2 regions of the Paenibacillus sp. Lou8.1 genome follow, and region 2 is predicted to be linked to the other one. Evidence: predicted binding sites of a transcription regulator. Region 2 holds the regulator's gene; the other holds the start of a gene.
What was found. The regulator Rex, encoded in region 2, represses fermentation and respiration genes when NADH is low (regulators of the CRP and FNR family bind a similar motif). The targets are predictions, from matches to a motif close to TTGTGAAATATTTCACAA.
Positions count from the first base shown of each region.

Region 1: a site for Rex is predicted at 4,175-4,192, ahead of NLX78_RS18040 (DoxX family membrane protein). Genes of this name have one in related genera too.

Region 1 covers NZ_JANAVN010000012.1:156,516-164,210, reverse strand. Annotated here, with positions in the region: gene NLX78_RS18065 (ABC transporter substrate-binding protein) at 1-373, shown strand, start outside; gene NLX78_RS18060 (hypothetical protein) at 535-966, opposite strand; gene NLX78_RS18055 (hypothetical protein) at 1,164-1,463, shown strand; gene NLX78_RS18050 (alpha/beta hydrolase) at 1,737-2,561, shown strand; gene NLX78_RS18045 (dioxygenase family protein) at 2,654-3,445, shown strand; gene NLX78_RS18040 (DoxX family membrane protein) at 3,551-4,069, opposite strand; gene NLX78_RS18035 (DUF3048 domain-containing protein) at 4,319-5,413, shown strand; gene NLX78_RS18030 (DUF47 domain-containing protein) at 5,602-6,216, shown strand; gene NLX78_RS18025 (inorganic phosphate transporter) at 6,231-7,220, shown strand; gene NLX78_RS18020 (amino acid ABC transporter substrate-binding protein/permease) at 7,460-7,695, shown strand, end outside.
Region 2 covers NZ_JANAVN010000016.1:107,637-115,331, reverse strand. Annotated here, with positions in the region: gene NLX78_RS21585 (hypothetical protein) at 1-91, opposite strand, end outside; gene NLX78_RS21580 (hypothetical protein) at 312-578, shown strand; gene NLX78_RS21575 (cell wall elongation regulator TseB-like domain-containing protein) at 631-1,155, opposite strand; gene NLX78_RS21570 (amidohydrolase) at 1,193-2,494, opposite strand; gene NLX78_RS21565 (redox-sensing transcriptional repressor Rex) at 2,481-3,134, opposite strand; gene dinG (ATP-dependent DNA helicase DinG) at 3,179-6,046, opposite strand; gene NLX78_RS21555 (tetratricopeptide repeat protein) at 6,202-6,834, opposite strand; gene panD (aspartate 1-decarboxylase) at 6,917-7,300, opposite strand; gene panC (pantoate--beta-alanine ligase) at 7,293-7,695, opposite strand, start outside.

The DNA.
Region 1 (7,695 bases), on a different contig from region 2:
AACGGTTATGGCTGTACGTGTGACGGCGAAAGAGGTCCGTGTTATGGGGATGAAGCGTCCGGTAGGACCGCTGTTGTATCAGGACTTGGGCTTGAAGCCAGCCAAAGGTGTAGAAAAGATCAACAAGGCTTATCAGGTTGTTTCCCAAGAGGTTTTACCGGATTATGATGCTGATGCGATCCTTGTTATCATCAGTAAAGGTGCGGATGCCCAAAAGGTATACAAGCAGCTGGAAGGAAATACAGTATGGCAAGGTCTTAAGGCGGTGAAGCAAGGGCATGTCTACATGTTGGACGGACAACCTTGGCTGGACTATTCCGCGATGGGACATAAAATTGCTCTGGATAATGCAGAACAACTATTTTCCAAATAAGTTCTAAAGTATATCAAGCCGTATTCCCCCATGCAGCTTCTTGCAGGCCAGGAATACGGCTTTTTGGCGCACACCCAAGCTGTAAGTCGGTTGCCTGATCGAAATGAAAAGGAGCTGCTGCGATCCAAAATGAGGCAGCTCCATATAATGAGAATTGCGGGCTATGAACGTTTTTTACGCAGAAAAATCGGTTTGAGTCCAATAAATCCAATGGCGGCGAGAATTAAATTCACCCAAGGTGAGATTCTGAATACTGGCAGTACACTGCGCAGCGCCAGTCCGGCGACAAGAATCACGACAACTAACACAACATACATCAAGATGGATTTAAGATTCATCTGGGGCTCTACAGGGGCATGGTCTGGCTGTTGTGTCTCCTCGCCTTCTTCGGGACGGTCCATAAAATTCATCAAAGCTTCAACGAGTAGAATGGCTCCTGCGGCGATGATGATAAGGGTGGATAGGCTGATTTTTTCAAAGGGTTTGATATTCCCACCTGTAAAGGTGACAAACCATCCGATAATTGCCTGTGTCAAGAAAAACATAGACAAGGCAATCCATGCAATAAGCGTATAATTTTTTGCTTTATTCATTTCTTCCTCCTGCTTTATGAGCGTATCCCGGGCTGATGGAACCGCCATTTCGTAACAAAGACAGTATACGTGAGGAAGCGTCGGATGGCAAAAGACTTTATCTATAAAATGTATATTACCGCTGCATTCTCCTCAAACTGGATACAGGGTGAGCATATAGAGCAACCTGAATATAAACGTTAAGAGGGTGTGGCATCATGAAACTGGAGAACCAGGCAGATTATTCAGTCCAAAAACGACTGGCAAACGCTTCGAACGGGAATAGCGGGGTGGCCTCGTCTACAAATGTGAGTCACCGGAGCGTTCAAGGATCATCTCCAACGTACCGTATACTGGACGATATCGAAATGGCTGAGGATACAGAATTTGCGGGTGAACTAGGTGAACAGAACTACCGCAGCCTGTGGCATGAGGATGAACATAACAGCGCCTCTTGTAAGCTGGAGTGGGAGGGACGAACGGAGACCCACCAAATGTTTAGGAACAGCTACGAATAACGAATGTCTACTTTTAATGTAGTGGATTCACTCTAATAAATGTAGTATAGCGTTCTCCGGAATCGCATCGGGGAGCGCTATTTGTTTACTTTTTTTACGATGTGAACTGACAGGTTGACAAGGAAGCAGGGCGATGATAGACTGACTTTACTATAAAATCTTATTAAACTTATCGGAATTAAAGTGAATGAATACCCTGGATGGATATTCCACGTTACGATATGAGTTTGAATTCATAAATGTGTAGTGAAGCTTGAAACAGGGGGAATCAGGATGGAACGGCAAATTGGAATTCGCTTTGAACATGAAGAACTGGCAGCAACAATTCATTATCCAAACCGTACAAATGAGGGAGATCGTCAGAGAAGGGTTCCTCTCGTTGTTATATGTCACGGTTTTGTAGGCAATCGTATCGGAGTAGATCGATTATTCGTCAAGACTGCGCGTGAACTGGCCGAAGGGGGATACTTTGTCCTGCGCTTTGATTTTGCCGGTTGTGGAGAAAGCACGGGGGAATATGGCAAGCAGGGGTTAGAGTCCATGATTAATCAGACACGTACCGTGTTGGATTACGCCGTCAATTGCGCGGACATTGACCCGACCAAGGTGACGCTGATCGGTCACAGTCTGGGGGGCGCAGTTGCCCTTCTCACAGCCGTACGGGACAAGAGAGTACAAAATCTGGTTCTTTGGTCCGCAGTGGGCTATCCGTTCAATGACATCGTCAAAATTACGGAGCGAAGCGTGTACGATGAGTCTGTTAAAACCGGTCATGCCGACTATTTGGGCTATAAGTTTACGCCTGCTTATTTTGAGTCGTTAGCTCAATTTCAGCCGTTCCAGGAGGCCGTTAAATTTAACGGAGATGTGCTCGTTGTTCATGGCACCTCGGATGATATTATTCCTGTGGATTATGCATTTCTGTTTCAAAAGATATTCTGGATGCGTCCAGAGGGACGCTGTGATAAAGAGATTATTTTCCAGGGAGATCACACTTTCTCGTCAGGTAAAGAGCGGCAACGGCTGATTGATCGAACACTTGAATGGCTGGATGAACAGGAAAATATTCAACGGGATTGGCAGCACTGGATGATCTGATTTCAGTGTGTAACGGATTGTATTGGAAATTGCGCCTCCGCCGGAGTAAAATGGAAGAGTAACACTATACTGGCGTGTGGAGGTTGGCAGCGATGACATTACCCTCAATTTTTGTTGCGCATGGTTCACCGACACTGGCTGTAGAAAATAACGCATATACCAGCTTTCTTGCAAAGTTGGGCGCGAGCCTGCCCCGACCCAAAGGAATTGTCATTTTTTCCGCGCATTGGGATAGCCCCGATCAATGTATTGGCGCGGATGATCAGCATGCAGCGTTGCACGATTTCTATGGCTTTCCCGAAGAAATGTACTCAATTGATTACCCTGCACCAGGCGATCCAAAGCTGTATGAGGAGATAGAGCATCTGTTCAGTCAGCATAACCTGTTCCACCAGCCGGTTCGGAACCGAGGACTGGATCATGGAGCATGGGTGGTTTTGCGGCATATATATCCTGATGCAGACATACCGGTCGTACCCTTATCCATTGATTCTCGGCGCGCTCCCCAGGAGCAATACGAGATTGGGCGGATGCTGGCGCCGTTGCGAAAACAAGGAATTTTGATTATCGGTAGCGGTGGACTGGTCCACAACTTGCGGACACTCAAGCAGACGAGTGAGCCAGCCGATTGGGCCGTTCAATATGATGACTGGATTGCACAGCAGCTTCAAGACTGGAATTTGCGTCACCTATTCCAATATGACAAGAAGGCTCCATATGCCAAACAGGCGGTACCTTCTTATGGAATAGAGCATTTTTCACCTTTGTTTTATGCGATGGGGGCTGCGGATCATGAGCGCTCCGCGCGTAAGCTTTTTCAATCGTATGTCCTTGGTTCGTTAAGTCTCAATTGTTGGGCTTTTGGTCAAGAAAGTGATACGTAAATGTAAAAAAAGAACTTCCGAATCCACATGGTGTGTGGGAATGGAAGTTCTTTTGTGTATTTTGCGTCTTCGATTAATTAGAAGGCACGTTCTTTTTTAGCCAGTTTAAGCTATTTTTCGACTAGGGTCCGCTGGAAAGGTATCTTTATTTTTACGAAACAGTCCACGCAGGAAGGGCAGTACCCAACGGTCAAAGCCAATTCTTCCGGCATTTGCACCAGCAACTACAAGGAAGATTTCAAACAGCAGGTAGATTGCATTGGTGCTTACTGTACCCGAGAACAGGAACGAGAAGTTCATAACCATAGCCATTAAAGCAGCCAGTGTAGTCAATGTACCGAGAAGCAGGCCAACCCCGACCAAGAACTCACCCAATGGGATCAGGACGTTGAACAAACCTACATTCGGCAGGGCAAAGGCTTCCAGGAACGATCCCCACCAGCCTTGTACAGCGGGATGGTCTCCACCTGTTTTAGCAATGGCCCCCGAGATAAATCCGCCTGCATCGAATCCACCTGTCAGCTTTTCAAGTCCGTGGGTCATCCATTCATAACCTAGATAAACCCGTACTACAGTCAGCAACCACATTGCGACTTTGTTTTCACGTAACCAGCTGTTAAACATTCAAACCACTCCTCTTTCTTAATCTATAATGTTGGTTGTATTTCATTTTGTTGGGGATGATCATCTTTGCTACACCTTTATTGTAGTAGGTTCAGTTACAGTTATTTGTGATAAAAATCACAAAGTCCGAATATTTTTTAAATTTTAATGTCTTTAGATAAGTATTCTATAGAGTGGTTACGCTTCAATCAAGACAAAAACAGGAAATAAAGCTTATAATGAGAAAAATAACTAAGTGGAGGGATGAACTTGTCCGGGCCCATTTCCCAACGAAATCATTGGTTGCGTGTGATGGCCTCAGCTCTGTTATGCATGACGCTGATGTCTTGTACTGCTATGTCCAATACGGGTGAATCTGAATCCGTTCCCCAACCGACCAAGCAAGAAACAGAGAAGGAGGCACTTGAACCGCCGAAGGAGCAGTCTATTCCGGCATTTACAGCTCCGCTTACCGGTCTTCCGGTGGAGCAGCCTGTTTTGGAGCGGCCGCTCGCTGTCATGATTAACAATGCTCCGGCTGCACGTCCTCAGGCAGGACTTAGCCAGGCAGACATGGTATATGAAGTTCTTGCAGAAGGCGGGATTACCCGTCTGGTCGCTTTTTTCCAAAGTCATGGTGGAGATGTAAAGATCGGACCGGTCCGTAGCATTCGACCGTATTTGATTGAGCTGGGCGAAACCTATGGTGCGTTGCCGATACACGCAGGGGGAAGCACAGATGCCTATGCGATTTTACAGCAGCAACGGAAGGAACATCTGGATGAGATTTCAAATGGAGGGGCTTACTTCTGGCGAAGCAAAGATCGTCGTCCTCCACATAATTTATACACAGACGTGAACAGACTGCGCAAAGGAAGCGATAGTAAAGGGTATGCCAAGCATACGGACGTTCCAGTATATTCTTACCTTAAATCCGGTGAAACCCCAGTTATGGTGGACGAGACAGCAGCATCTTTGCAAATTCGGTTTTTGCTTAAAAGCTATCGAGTATCTTATACCTATGATCCAGCGAATCAACAATATAAGCGTTTTGTGAACGAAAAGTCACATGTGGATCAAAATAATAACCAACAGCTCTCAGCAGCCAATGTTATTGTAATGAGCGCTAGACATCGAACGTTGGATGATGTGGGCAGATTAGGTGTTGAGCTGGACGGCAGTGGAGAGGCCATGGTGTTTCAACAAGGACAGTTAATACAGGCTGAGTGGCAGCATACACCAGGCGATGCGATTCGTTTTATGAAAAATGGGGTTGAAATCCCGTTAACGCCAGGTACATCCTATATACATGTGGTACCTGCAGATACTTCACTAAAGGAACATGTAACCATAGCAGCAAATTAGAAAACGAAATACACCTTTTTAGGAAAAAATTGTCGGATAATGACCTTCCATGTCGGGCACTGTATACGTATGTCATGAAATTTGCTTTTACAAACATTACAAAAACATTGATGAGTGTGATAAGATAGCAAAGGTTGTCTATTGCAGTCGAAACAGGTTGCGGATATTTTCGTAAAGGGGTAATCGTTATGAGATTGAAGAAAAAGGATATATTCTTCGAGACGTTGGAAAATATGGCAGATACGATCGTGCAAGCAGCCGATTATTTTGCCCAACATACTTCAAATCTTCAGGATGTGACTTTGTTTACAAATGAAATGAAGAAGTATGAAAATAAGTGTGATGATTACACACACACGATTATTACTGAGCTGAACAAGACCTTCATTACGCCGTTGGAACGCGACGACATCATGGAACTGACAACAACCATGGATGATGTGTTGGACGGTCTTGAAGCGACGGCTTCCCGTTTTTATATGTACAACATTACGGAGCCGGACGAGTATATTGTGCAGTTCGCTGATATTCTGCGTCAATCAGCTTACGAAATTCAGAAAGCTGTACATTTGCTTTCACAGAAAAAATTGCTGGCCATTCGTGAATACACTATTCGCCTGAATGATTTGGAAAATCAGGGGGATGAATTATTGCGTATTTGCATCAAAAACCTGTTTGCAACTGTAACTGACCCTATTGAACTGATTAAACGCAAAGAATTGTACGAACGCCTTGAAACGACAACGGATTCATGCGAGGATGTTGCAAATATGCTGGAATCCATCATTATGCGTAACTCGTAAGGGAGTCCTTTTACATGGATACAAGTTTACTGGTATTGGGTATTGTTATTTTTCTTGCTCTGGCATTTGATTTTATTAATGGTTTTCATGATACGGCGAACGCGATTGCAACTTCGGTATCGACCCGTGCATTGACCCCGCGACGTGCGATTATTATGGCTGCAGTCATGAACTTTCTCGGGGCAATATTGTTTACAGGCGTTGCGAAGACCATTGGTGGAAGTGTCGCTGATCCAACCAAGCTTACGAATGGAATTGATATCGTCATTGCGACGCTGATCGCTGCGATTATCTGGAACCTCTTAACCTGGTGGTTCGGTATTCCTTCATCCTCTTCTCATGCACTAATTGGTGCATTGGCTGGAGCGGTGTATGTAGGTGCGGGATCGGATAAATTAAACTGGAGCGGCTTCATCGGGATTGTCGAAGGACTTATTTTCTCCCCGTTGATTGCTTTTGTTGTCGGTTACATCGTGATGATAATTTTAAAATACATCTTCGCTCGTCGTAGTCCGCATACGGTAAACAAAGGGTTTCGTACAATGCAGGTCATTACGGCAGCGCTTCAGTCGTTCACGCATGGTACGAATGATGCTCAAAAGGCGATGGGGATTATTACATTCGCACTCGTTTCGGCGGGGTATCAGGACCATTTGGAAGTACCCATGTGGGTGAAAATTTCAGCCGCAACAGCCATGGCGCTGGGTACGTCTATCGGGGGCTGGAAAATCATCAAGACGATGGGAACCAAGATTTTTAAAATCGAGCCAATTAACGGATTCGCAGCCGACATTTCGGGAGCCTCTGTTATTTTCACAGCTACATTGCTTCATTTGCCCGTAAGTACCACTCATGCCATTACTTCGGCTATTTTGGGTGTGGGTTCTGCGAAGCGTTTTTCCGCTGTGCGTTGGTCGCTGGCCGGTCGAATTATTATTACTTGGGTTATAACGATACCGATTGCTGCGCTGTTATCTGGATTGATTTTCAAAATTCTTTTCTAGTTCATTATTATTTCTTGAAAAATAGGTACACACTATAGAATACACAATAAGCTTCCGTCCGCTTTTTGCGGCAGGGGCTTATTGGCATTCTAGGGCAAAAAGGCTTCTTCAAAGTTTACACATCCAGATAGTTCCATGAAACGTTTTTCAAAAATACCTGACATCAAAGTAGTCAATTTTTAATAACTCCTGTAGAATAAACAGAAAACTTTGAACCGTTCAACTGACTGGAGGAAATTATGCAAAAATCTAGAAAACTAATAGCACTCATGATTTGTTTGTTTTTTGTGGTTGCCCTGTCCGGTAATTTCGGTGTAGTGGCACATGCAGAAAATAAAACAAAGTATGATATCGGCACGGATACAACGTTCGCGCCTTTTGAGTTTGAAGATGTAGATGGTAAATTTGTTGGAATCGACATGGATTTGCTGGCAGCCATTGCCAAGGATCAGAATTTTGAATATACGATTAAGCC
Region 2 (7,695 bases):
TTGTAACCTGACGGTAAATGAACCATCCCCCAAATAGCAGCAAAGCTGCCAAAACTGCCGCCACAACGATAGGAACTGCACGCAATTTCAAACAACATCCTCCTCTCAAAATGTAAAACCCAGAAGAAACGGGACGAATGTCAACAAACAACCAAATTGCATGATCTTACAGCGATCAGCAATTCTTTTTTCTATCATTTTTGTCTATCACTTATAAAATATAGTATATCATAACGTATATCTAATATCGAAGGCAATGTGTGGAGGAGTTGTGATGAGGCAAAATCTTTGGTTAAGGTGGAGGCGAGACGATGCGTGTAGGATTTGATCTTACGATCGCTGTTGCCACCGGATTTTTTTCGATTAGATTCTTACGGAGAAAATCCGGCGGCAAAGGCGAACGCTCCGCTTCTCCAGATTCAAATCTTTCACTCCGTACTGCCCGCCATAAAGATGAATTTGCCCTAGAGAGAAAATGGATTGGTAAAGATGCTTCACTGGCTTTCAGCCCATTTTACGGCATAGCAAGACTAAAAGACGTAAATACGAATTTCATCGCATTTACGTCTTTTTCTTAAGCTTTCAATTATTTACTAGTCATTCATTCCACATCTGCTAATCCTCAACCAGCTAGTTATTGGGCAAAGTATATTTTACACCCGTCGCTACCCCATCTGAGAAACGATAAAAGCTGTAGTAATGATGACTTCCATCATCGTAAAACAACTGCCACACATATTCGCCATTGAACACACTCGGCTGAAGCCTTACAATTTTTACACCTGGAAGCTGCTGCTGAATTATTGCCGTCATTTTTTGCTCATCGACTCCATTCTTCAGCAGTTCGGTGTGAACACCGCTATTATCTGCGGCAGGTACGTTAGGTTGTCCTTCCACTTTTTGAAAAGGAACCCACACCATTATATTTTCATTCTGTGCATTTTTCCCTTGAACCACCCAATATACCTGATCCCACACAGACTTCCATGTTTGAGTCGTGCTAACCAGACCACCTGATTGCTTGGCCTTAATGATAGCGGCATTTTTCTCAGCCACCTGGTCTTGAGTAACATAGGAATAATACCAGAAAATGCTGACCAGGATCAGTATTACGGCCAAAATGGCGACCGCTATCCACTTTTTCTTATTTTTCAAACCCGTGCTTCCTCTCTAAGGGGATGTGACACCTGAATTAGCGCGACAGCAGCCCTTCAAAGGCGGCTTGTGCCTCATGTTTGATGCGTTCCTCGTCCATAGTCAGGCATTCGCCGTTTTTCACAACCTGACGACCGTCTACCCATACGTGAACCACGTCTTTGGCGCTTGCTGAGTATACCGCATGGGAAATAAGATCTGTACGCGGCAAGAAATGTGCCTGATTCAGATCCAGCGCGATAAAGTCAGCCTTGTTGCCTGCTGCCAACGCTCCTACTTCTTTTAAACCAATTGACTTTGCACCGTATTCTGTTGCCAGACGCAGCGCTTCACTCGCAGGAACTGCCGTAGGGTCACCAGATACACCCTTGTGAATAAGTGCTGCCAGACGCATTTCCTCGAACATATCCAGGTTATTATTACTGGCAGGACCATCCGTTCCGAGAGAAACGGTAACCCCTGCACGCAGCAATTCAGGCACTCTTGCCACACCACTTGCCAGCTTCAAGTTGCTACCTGGGTTGTGCGAAACCGCTACACCACGTTCAGCCAGTAAAGCTATTTCTTCGTCATTCAAATGAACGCCATGGGCAACAAGCGAAGGACGGGAGAAAAAACCAAGCTTATCCAAGTGTGCAACTGGACGCAAACCGTAGTCACGTACGTTTTGCTCCACTTCGGCGATCGTCTCAGACATGTGCGTATGCAGCGGCAAATCCAGATCATGCGCAGCTTGTACGAATTTTTCAATAAACGCAGGTGGACAGGTGTATGGCGCATGCGGTGACATCATCGTTGTAATACGCCCGTCTGCTTTACCATGCCAGTTACGCGCAAAAGTTACGGCCTCAGCCAGCTTGATTCGCTGTTCTTCCTCCGAACATAGTCCAATTGCTCCACGCATCAGACTTGCACGAATACCTGACTCTTCAGCCACACGAGCCACCTCATCCATATGATCGTACATGTCCAGGAAGGTCGTTGTTCCACCTTTCAGCATTTCCAGCACAGACAACGACGTACCCCAGTACACGTCCGTAGATGTAAACTTGGCTTCCATAGGCCACATTTTTTCCTGAAGCCATACTTGAAGTGCCAAGTCATCTCCATGCCCACGCAGCAGAGACATCGCCGCATGACCATGAGTATTAATCAGACCAGGTAAAAACAAAAGCCCCTTACCATCGATCGCTTCCGTCTCTTCCTCACCCGAAGGCAAAGTCTCGCCAATGTAAGTAATGCGGCTATCTTCCACAATCATAAAACCATGGATTACCCCAGCTTCTGGTCCATTTACGGCAAAAGAGCCGTTTTTAATCATCCATTTATTCACTGTCATATTGTGTTTCTTCCTTTCCGTCCTCCAAATAATAAGCGAGGCTAAGCAAATCAGTTGTAAAGTCTGTGGCATGAATCCGAATGTTGGCCGGTGCCTTGAGAGTAGTCGGTGCAAAGTTCAGGATCGCTCCAATTCCGCTATCAATAAGCCTGTCAGCCACGTGCTGTGCTTCAAAATCAGGTACGGTAATAATCCCGATTCGAATGTTTTTTTCTTTCACAGTCGTTTCCAGTTCATCCATCGGTTGCACGACCAATGTATTGATCTTGGTCCCTACCTTATCTGGAAACGCATCAAATACCGCTACAATCTTCATATTGTCTTTTAAATAAGCGTTATAATTCGAAAGGGCTTGCCCCAGATTACCCGCTCCGACCAATACTACATTAATTTGCTGATCGATTTTCAGGATATGGCGTATTTTCTCAATTAGATAAGAAACATCATAACCGATACCCTTCCGACCAAAATCTCCAAAATAGGCGAGATCTTTACGGATTTGGGCCGGGTTTAAATCTAGCCTCTGTCCCAACTCTTGAGAAGAGACCGTAGCCACCTCCCGTTTGTGAAGTGCATTCAGATAACGTAAATATACGGGTAACCTCCGTACGACAGCCTCTGAAATTTTATCTGATTTCATACTTGCTCCCCCTAATTGTAACGAACATACTTAGTGTCCGTCCGTTATGCCTCGGTCTCCGGGGCGGATTGGAGCCATTCGGCGATGCGGGGCACCATTTGCTCCGATGGCATATGCTCCATTTTTGGTCCCGGTAACGAGTACAAAAAGTGCTTTCCGTAATAGGATTCGATCACACGCGTATCGTAAACGATAACGACCCCGTGGTCGCTCGCTGTACGAACCAACCGACCAAATCCCTGTTTGAAGCGAATGACCGCTTGTGGTACAGACAGCTTCATAAATGGATTCTTCTTCTGCTGCTGGAGCAGCTCGCTTTTTGCCTCCAGCAACGGGTGATTCGGCGGTTGAAACGGCAAGCGAACAATGGCCAGACAAGTCAGAGCCTTCCCCGGAATATCGACGCCTTCCCAGAAGCTGCTGGTTCCCAGCAATACAGAAGCTTTGGCTTCCTGAAAACGGCGGGTTAGCTTGCTGCGACTCCCACTGTCCACACCTTGTCCCAGCACAGTAATTTCGCTGGATGCTAAGGCCTCTTTGAGCGGCTCATACACTTGCCGGAGCATCCGATAGGAAGTAAACAGAACGAGCATTCTCCCCCGCGTCGCCTGAGCAGTCGCTCCTAGAGAGCTAACGAGCATATCTACAAAGTGTGCATCTCCTACACTGCCCTTCACGCTTGGGAAATCCCGTGGAATGACCAGCAACACCTGATCCCTGTAATTAAAGGGTGACGGAAGCTGCGAAGTCATCAGCCGCTCTTGATCTGCGGCCTCCTGCAAGCCGAGCTGATCGATCATGTACTGAAACGACTTATCTACCGATAAGGTAGCAGACGTCAGAATAATGCTTCTTTTTTTGTCAAAAAACATTTCTTTCAACTGGCGGCTCACATCGACGGGCACCGCATAAAATTGTAATGATTTACTGCGGAATTGCCCACTCGCTTCGAGCCAGTATACGGTTGTTTCATCATCGAGTCGCATAAAAAAGCGCAAATTTTCTCGAATCCCCGCCAGATCCTTGAGCAGACCCGTGATATCTGTAATAAGGCTATCCGCCGCATAATCGTCATGTTCTTCCTTGACGTCCAGCATCAGCTTGTCGCCCTTGCGCAAAATTTCACTCATCGTTACATATAGCTGATTTTCCAAAGCCCCCGCCTGATCCCACTTTGCAGGCTTGGCTGAAGGTTTGAGACGGGAAGAAAACTGTCCTGTTTCACCCGGTGTCGCATCGCTTCGTTCTGGCAACATGCCAAACAGCTTGTCGCTTAGCAGGTCCCAAGTTTCCTTAACCTCTAACACGAGCGGATACATCTGATCGATGGTTGAGGCCCAATCCGTCGACTTCTCGTGCCCCGATTTCGCCAACTGTTGACGAAGTGAAGGCAGTTGTCCATTCTTGCTGTCTTTGAACAGTCGCGTCAGTGTATGCACGAGTGTGAAATATTTCATATGCATACCTAGGTGCTTACCAGCTACTTCCTCCAGGTGATGGGCTTCATCAATCACCAGATGTTCATAGCTTGGCAACAACTGGTGACTAGCTTTGACGTCTGTAAACAACTTAGAGTGATTCGTAATAACAACATCCGCTATCCCTGCTTCATGGCGTGCACGATGATAATAGCATTTGCGGAACCATGGGCAAGAACGACCAAGACAGGACTCTGAATCACTCGCCACCGTTTCCCAGAAATCTCCACCACGGTTGCTCAGATTCAGTTCTTCATCATCACCGGTTTCTGTTAGCGTCAACCAGACGATCATCTGAGCAGCTGTAATTAAATCTTCCTTCGGTGTCGCGAAGTCTCTTCTGTTTATTTTATGTTCAAACTTACGCAGACACAAATAATGTCCCCGACCCTTGAAAATAGCAGCCCGGAACGGAAACGGAATCACCTTGGTCAGCATCGGAATGTCGCGCTCGCGTAATTGCTCCTGCAGGTTGATCGTATGTGTACTTACCATAACTCGCTGTCCTTTTTTCACACTGTGATACAGCGATGGGAGCAAATAGCCGAGGGACTTCCCTGTTCCTGTACCTGCTTCGATCAGCAGATGCTTGTCTTCACTCAGTGCCTGATTTACACCCTCAATCATCTGTATCTGCGCCTCGCGCTCCTCATATTGGCTCAAGGATGAACGCAAATTGTCCCGCACATCATCCATGTACTCCTCAAAGGAAACACCTGACAGTGGATTCGGGTCATCTTCTCTACGCGGAGCAGCTAGCTCCGTCCAATCTTCCACTTTTAGCGCAAGCTGACGAAAAAACTGATGTCCCTCCAGATCCTGAATAGGATCAAGCTCTTTCTCTTCACGCACCCCATCAAGAAACCATCCAAGGTCACTGTCTTCCTCTGCAAACAAATCGCTAAGCCGCTGTATCGTTATCAAAGGTAATGCTTGAAGCTCACCCAGACACTTTAAAAACACCTCAGCCGTAGCCAACGCGTCGCTGTCTGCTTGGTGAGGGCGATCATGCGCCAGCCCAAACTCAGAAGACACAAAACCCAACTGATACGAAGATAGCGATGGAAACATAATTTTCAGAAAATCCATTGTATCCAAGATTCTTCCGCTAAACGGCAAATAACCGCACCGATCCAGAGCGTTTTGCAAAAAATTAAAATCAAACGCCACATTATGACCGACCAGTACAACATCGTCCAGCATAGGCACGAGCTCCATCATCATTTCTTCAAGTGCAGGAGCATCCTTGACGTCATCGTCTGTAATTCCGGTCAACCCGGTGATAAAAGGGGGAATAGATCTGCCAGGGTTTACATAAGAGCCGTAAACACGGGAAATGCTGTTATCATGATCTATAATTGCAAGTCCGACTTGAATGATGTCATCCGCGGACTGGGTGCCTGTCGTTTCAAAATCCAATACCGCAAATTTCATTCGGGCTAATCCTTTCTTATGACACTTACAAAAATAATAACTCTGTATATTAGCATAGCAGAAGATCGCCTGTTTGGAAATTAAGACAGCCAAAAAAGACGATGCACACGCCGCCTGAGAGGTGGGCATGCATCGTCTTGCTCGGTGTCTGACAACTACATCCAGGTCATCATGGAGCTGTCGTATCGAAGCTTTTCGGTACCGGACAGACAGGCTTCCATATTGTGCAGCGGCTCGGGTAACGCAGGATCGAACTGATGTGCGAGAGCAAAACATTTTTGCGCCTCCTCTACGTCAGCCTGCTTTGCCAACAGACAGCCTAGCGCATTATAGATGACCGCCTTCAGTCCTGCCTGCTCAGTCAGGTCCAGCACCTTCTGAAAATGGCATACAGCCTCTGCTGGATCATCTAGTTGAAAATAGGCCATTCCCATATACATGCGACTCTGCCAGCTGTTCGGAAAATGCTGTAGTACCTGCTCAAATTGTTGGATCGCCTCAGGGTACATGAGTAATCGATAATACCCTTGCCCCCGATTAAAAGCTGGCAGCTCTTTTTCAGGCAGCTCCGTGTCAGACATATCGGTCTCCGCGGAAAACCCGGCCGCACGCAGGCAAACCATTTTTTCCTCAAAGGCCAGCCACTCATCCATAATTCCGTCACTCATTCTCCGCAGCAGACTCCAGTGCTGTAGCAGCTCCTGCCTGCGGGAGCCCTGGGCTGATGGGTAATGCTTCACGATATCATCTAACATGCTGTTCATTTCTGCGAATACATGCTGGAACATGTGCATCCCGCCCTTATGAAAGATGGATTAATACACTCACATTTTTCGCTTAAAAGACGGGTTTCATCCGCACTCCCATTCATTACATGATCGTCGCGTGTACTTCTTTGTTCATCGTTTGGGCTGGTTTATTATGTTCATCAACAAATACCACTGTTGGTTTGTATGTTTTGGCCTCTTCATTCGACATGGAAGCATAGGAAATAATAATGACTGTATCACCAGGCTGCACCAAACGGGCTGCCGCACCATTGAGACAGATTACGCCGCTCCCACGCGGTCCGGGGATAACATAGGTTTCCAGTCGAGCTCCATTGTTATTGTTTACAATTTGAACCTTTTCATTCTCCAACAAATCCGATGTCTCCATGAGATCTTCATCTATAGTGATACTCCCCACGTAGTTCAGGTTAGCTTCCGTAACCGTAGCGCGGTGAATTTTGGATTTCATCATGGTTCTAAACATGGGAAAGCACCTCCGCATTCTGTATTCTTATATTGTCAATCAGTCTGGTATTGCCAAATTTCACAGCCAGCGCTACGATGACGTCTTCCTGAACATCACATAGCCGCTGCTCGGGAAGAAGGGGCTCCAGACCGGGAAAAGTTAATATTTCAATGTAATCAATGTCTGCTAAAGGAGAGGAAGTAATGGTGGACTCCACCATTTGATGTAGCTGACGAATCGTAATTGTGTTTGTTACTATATCTTCGCTCACTTCTTGCACCTTACGCAGTGACTGAGACAGCACCAACGCCTGCTCGCGCTGTTCTGCACTTAAATACACATTACGGGAGCTGAGGGCCAAACCATCCGCCTCTCTGACGATGGGACAAGGTACGATAATCACGTTCATATTG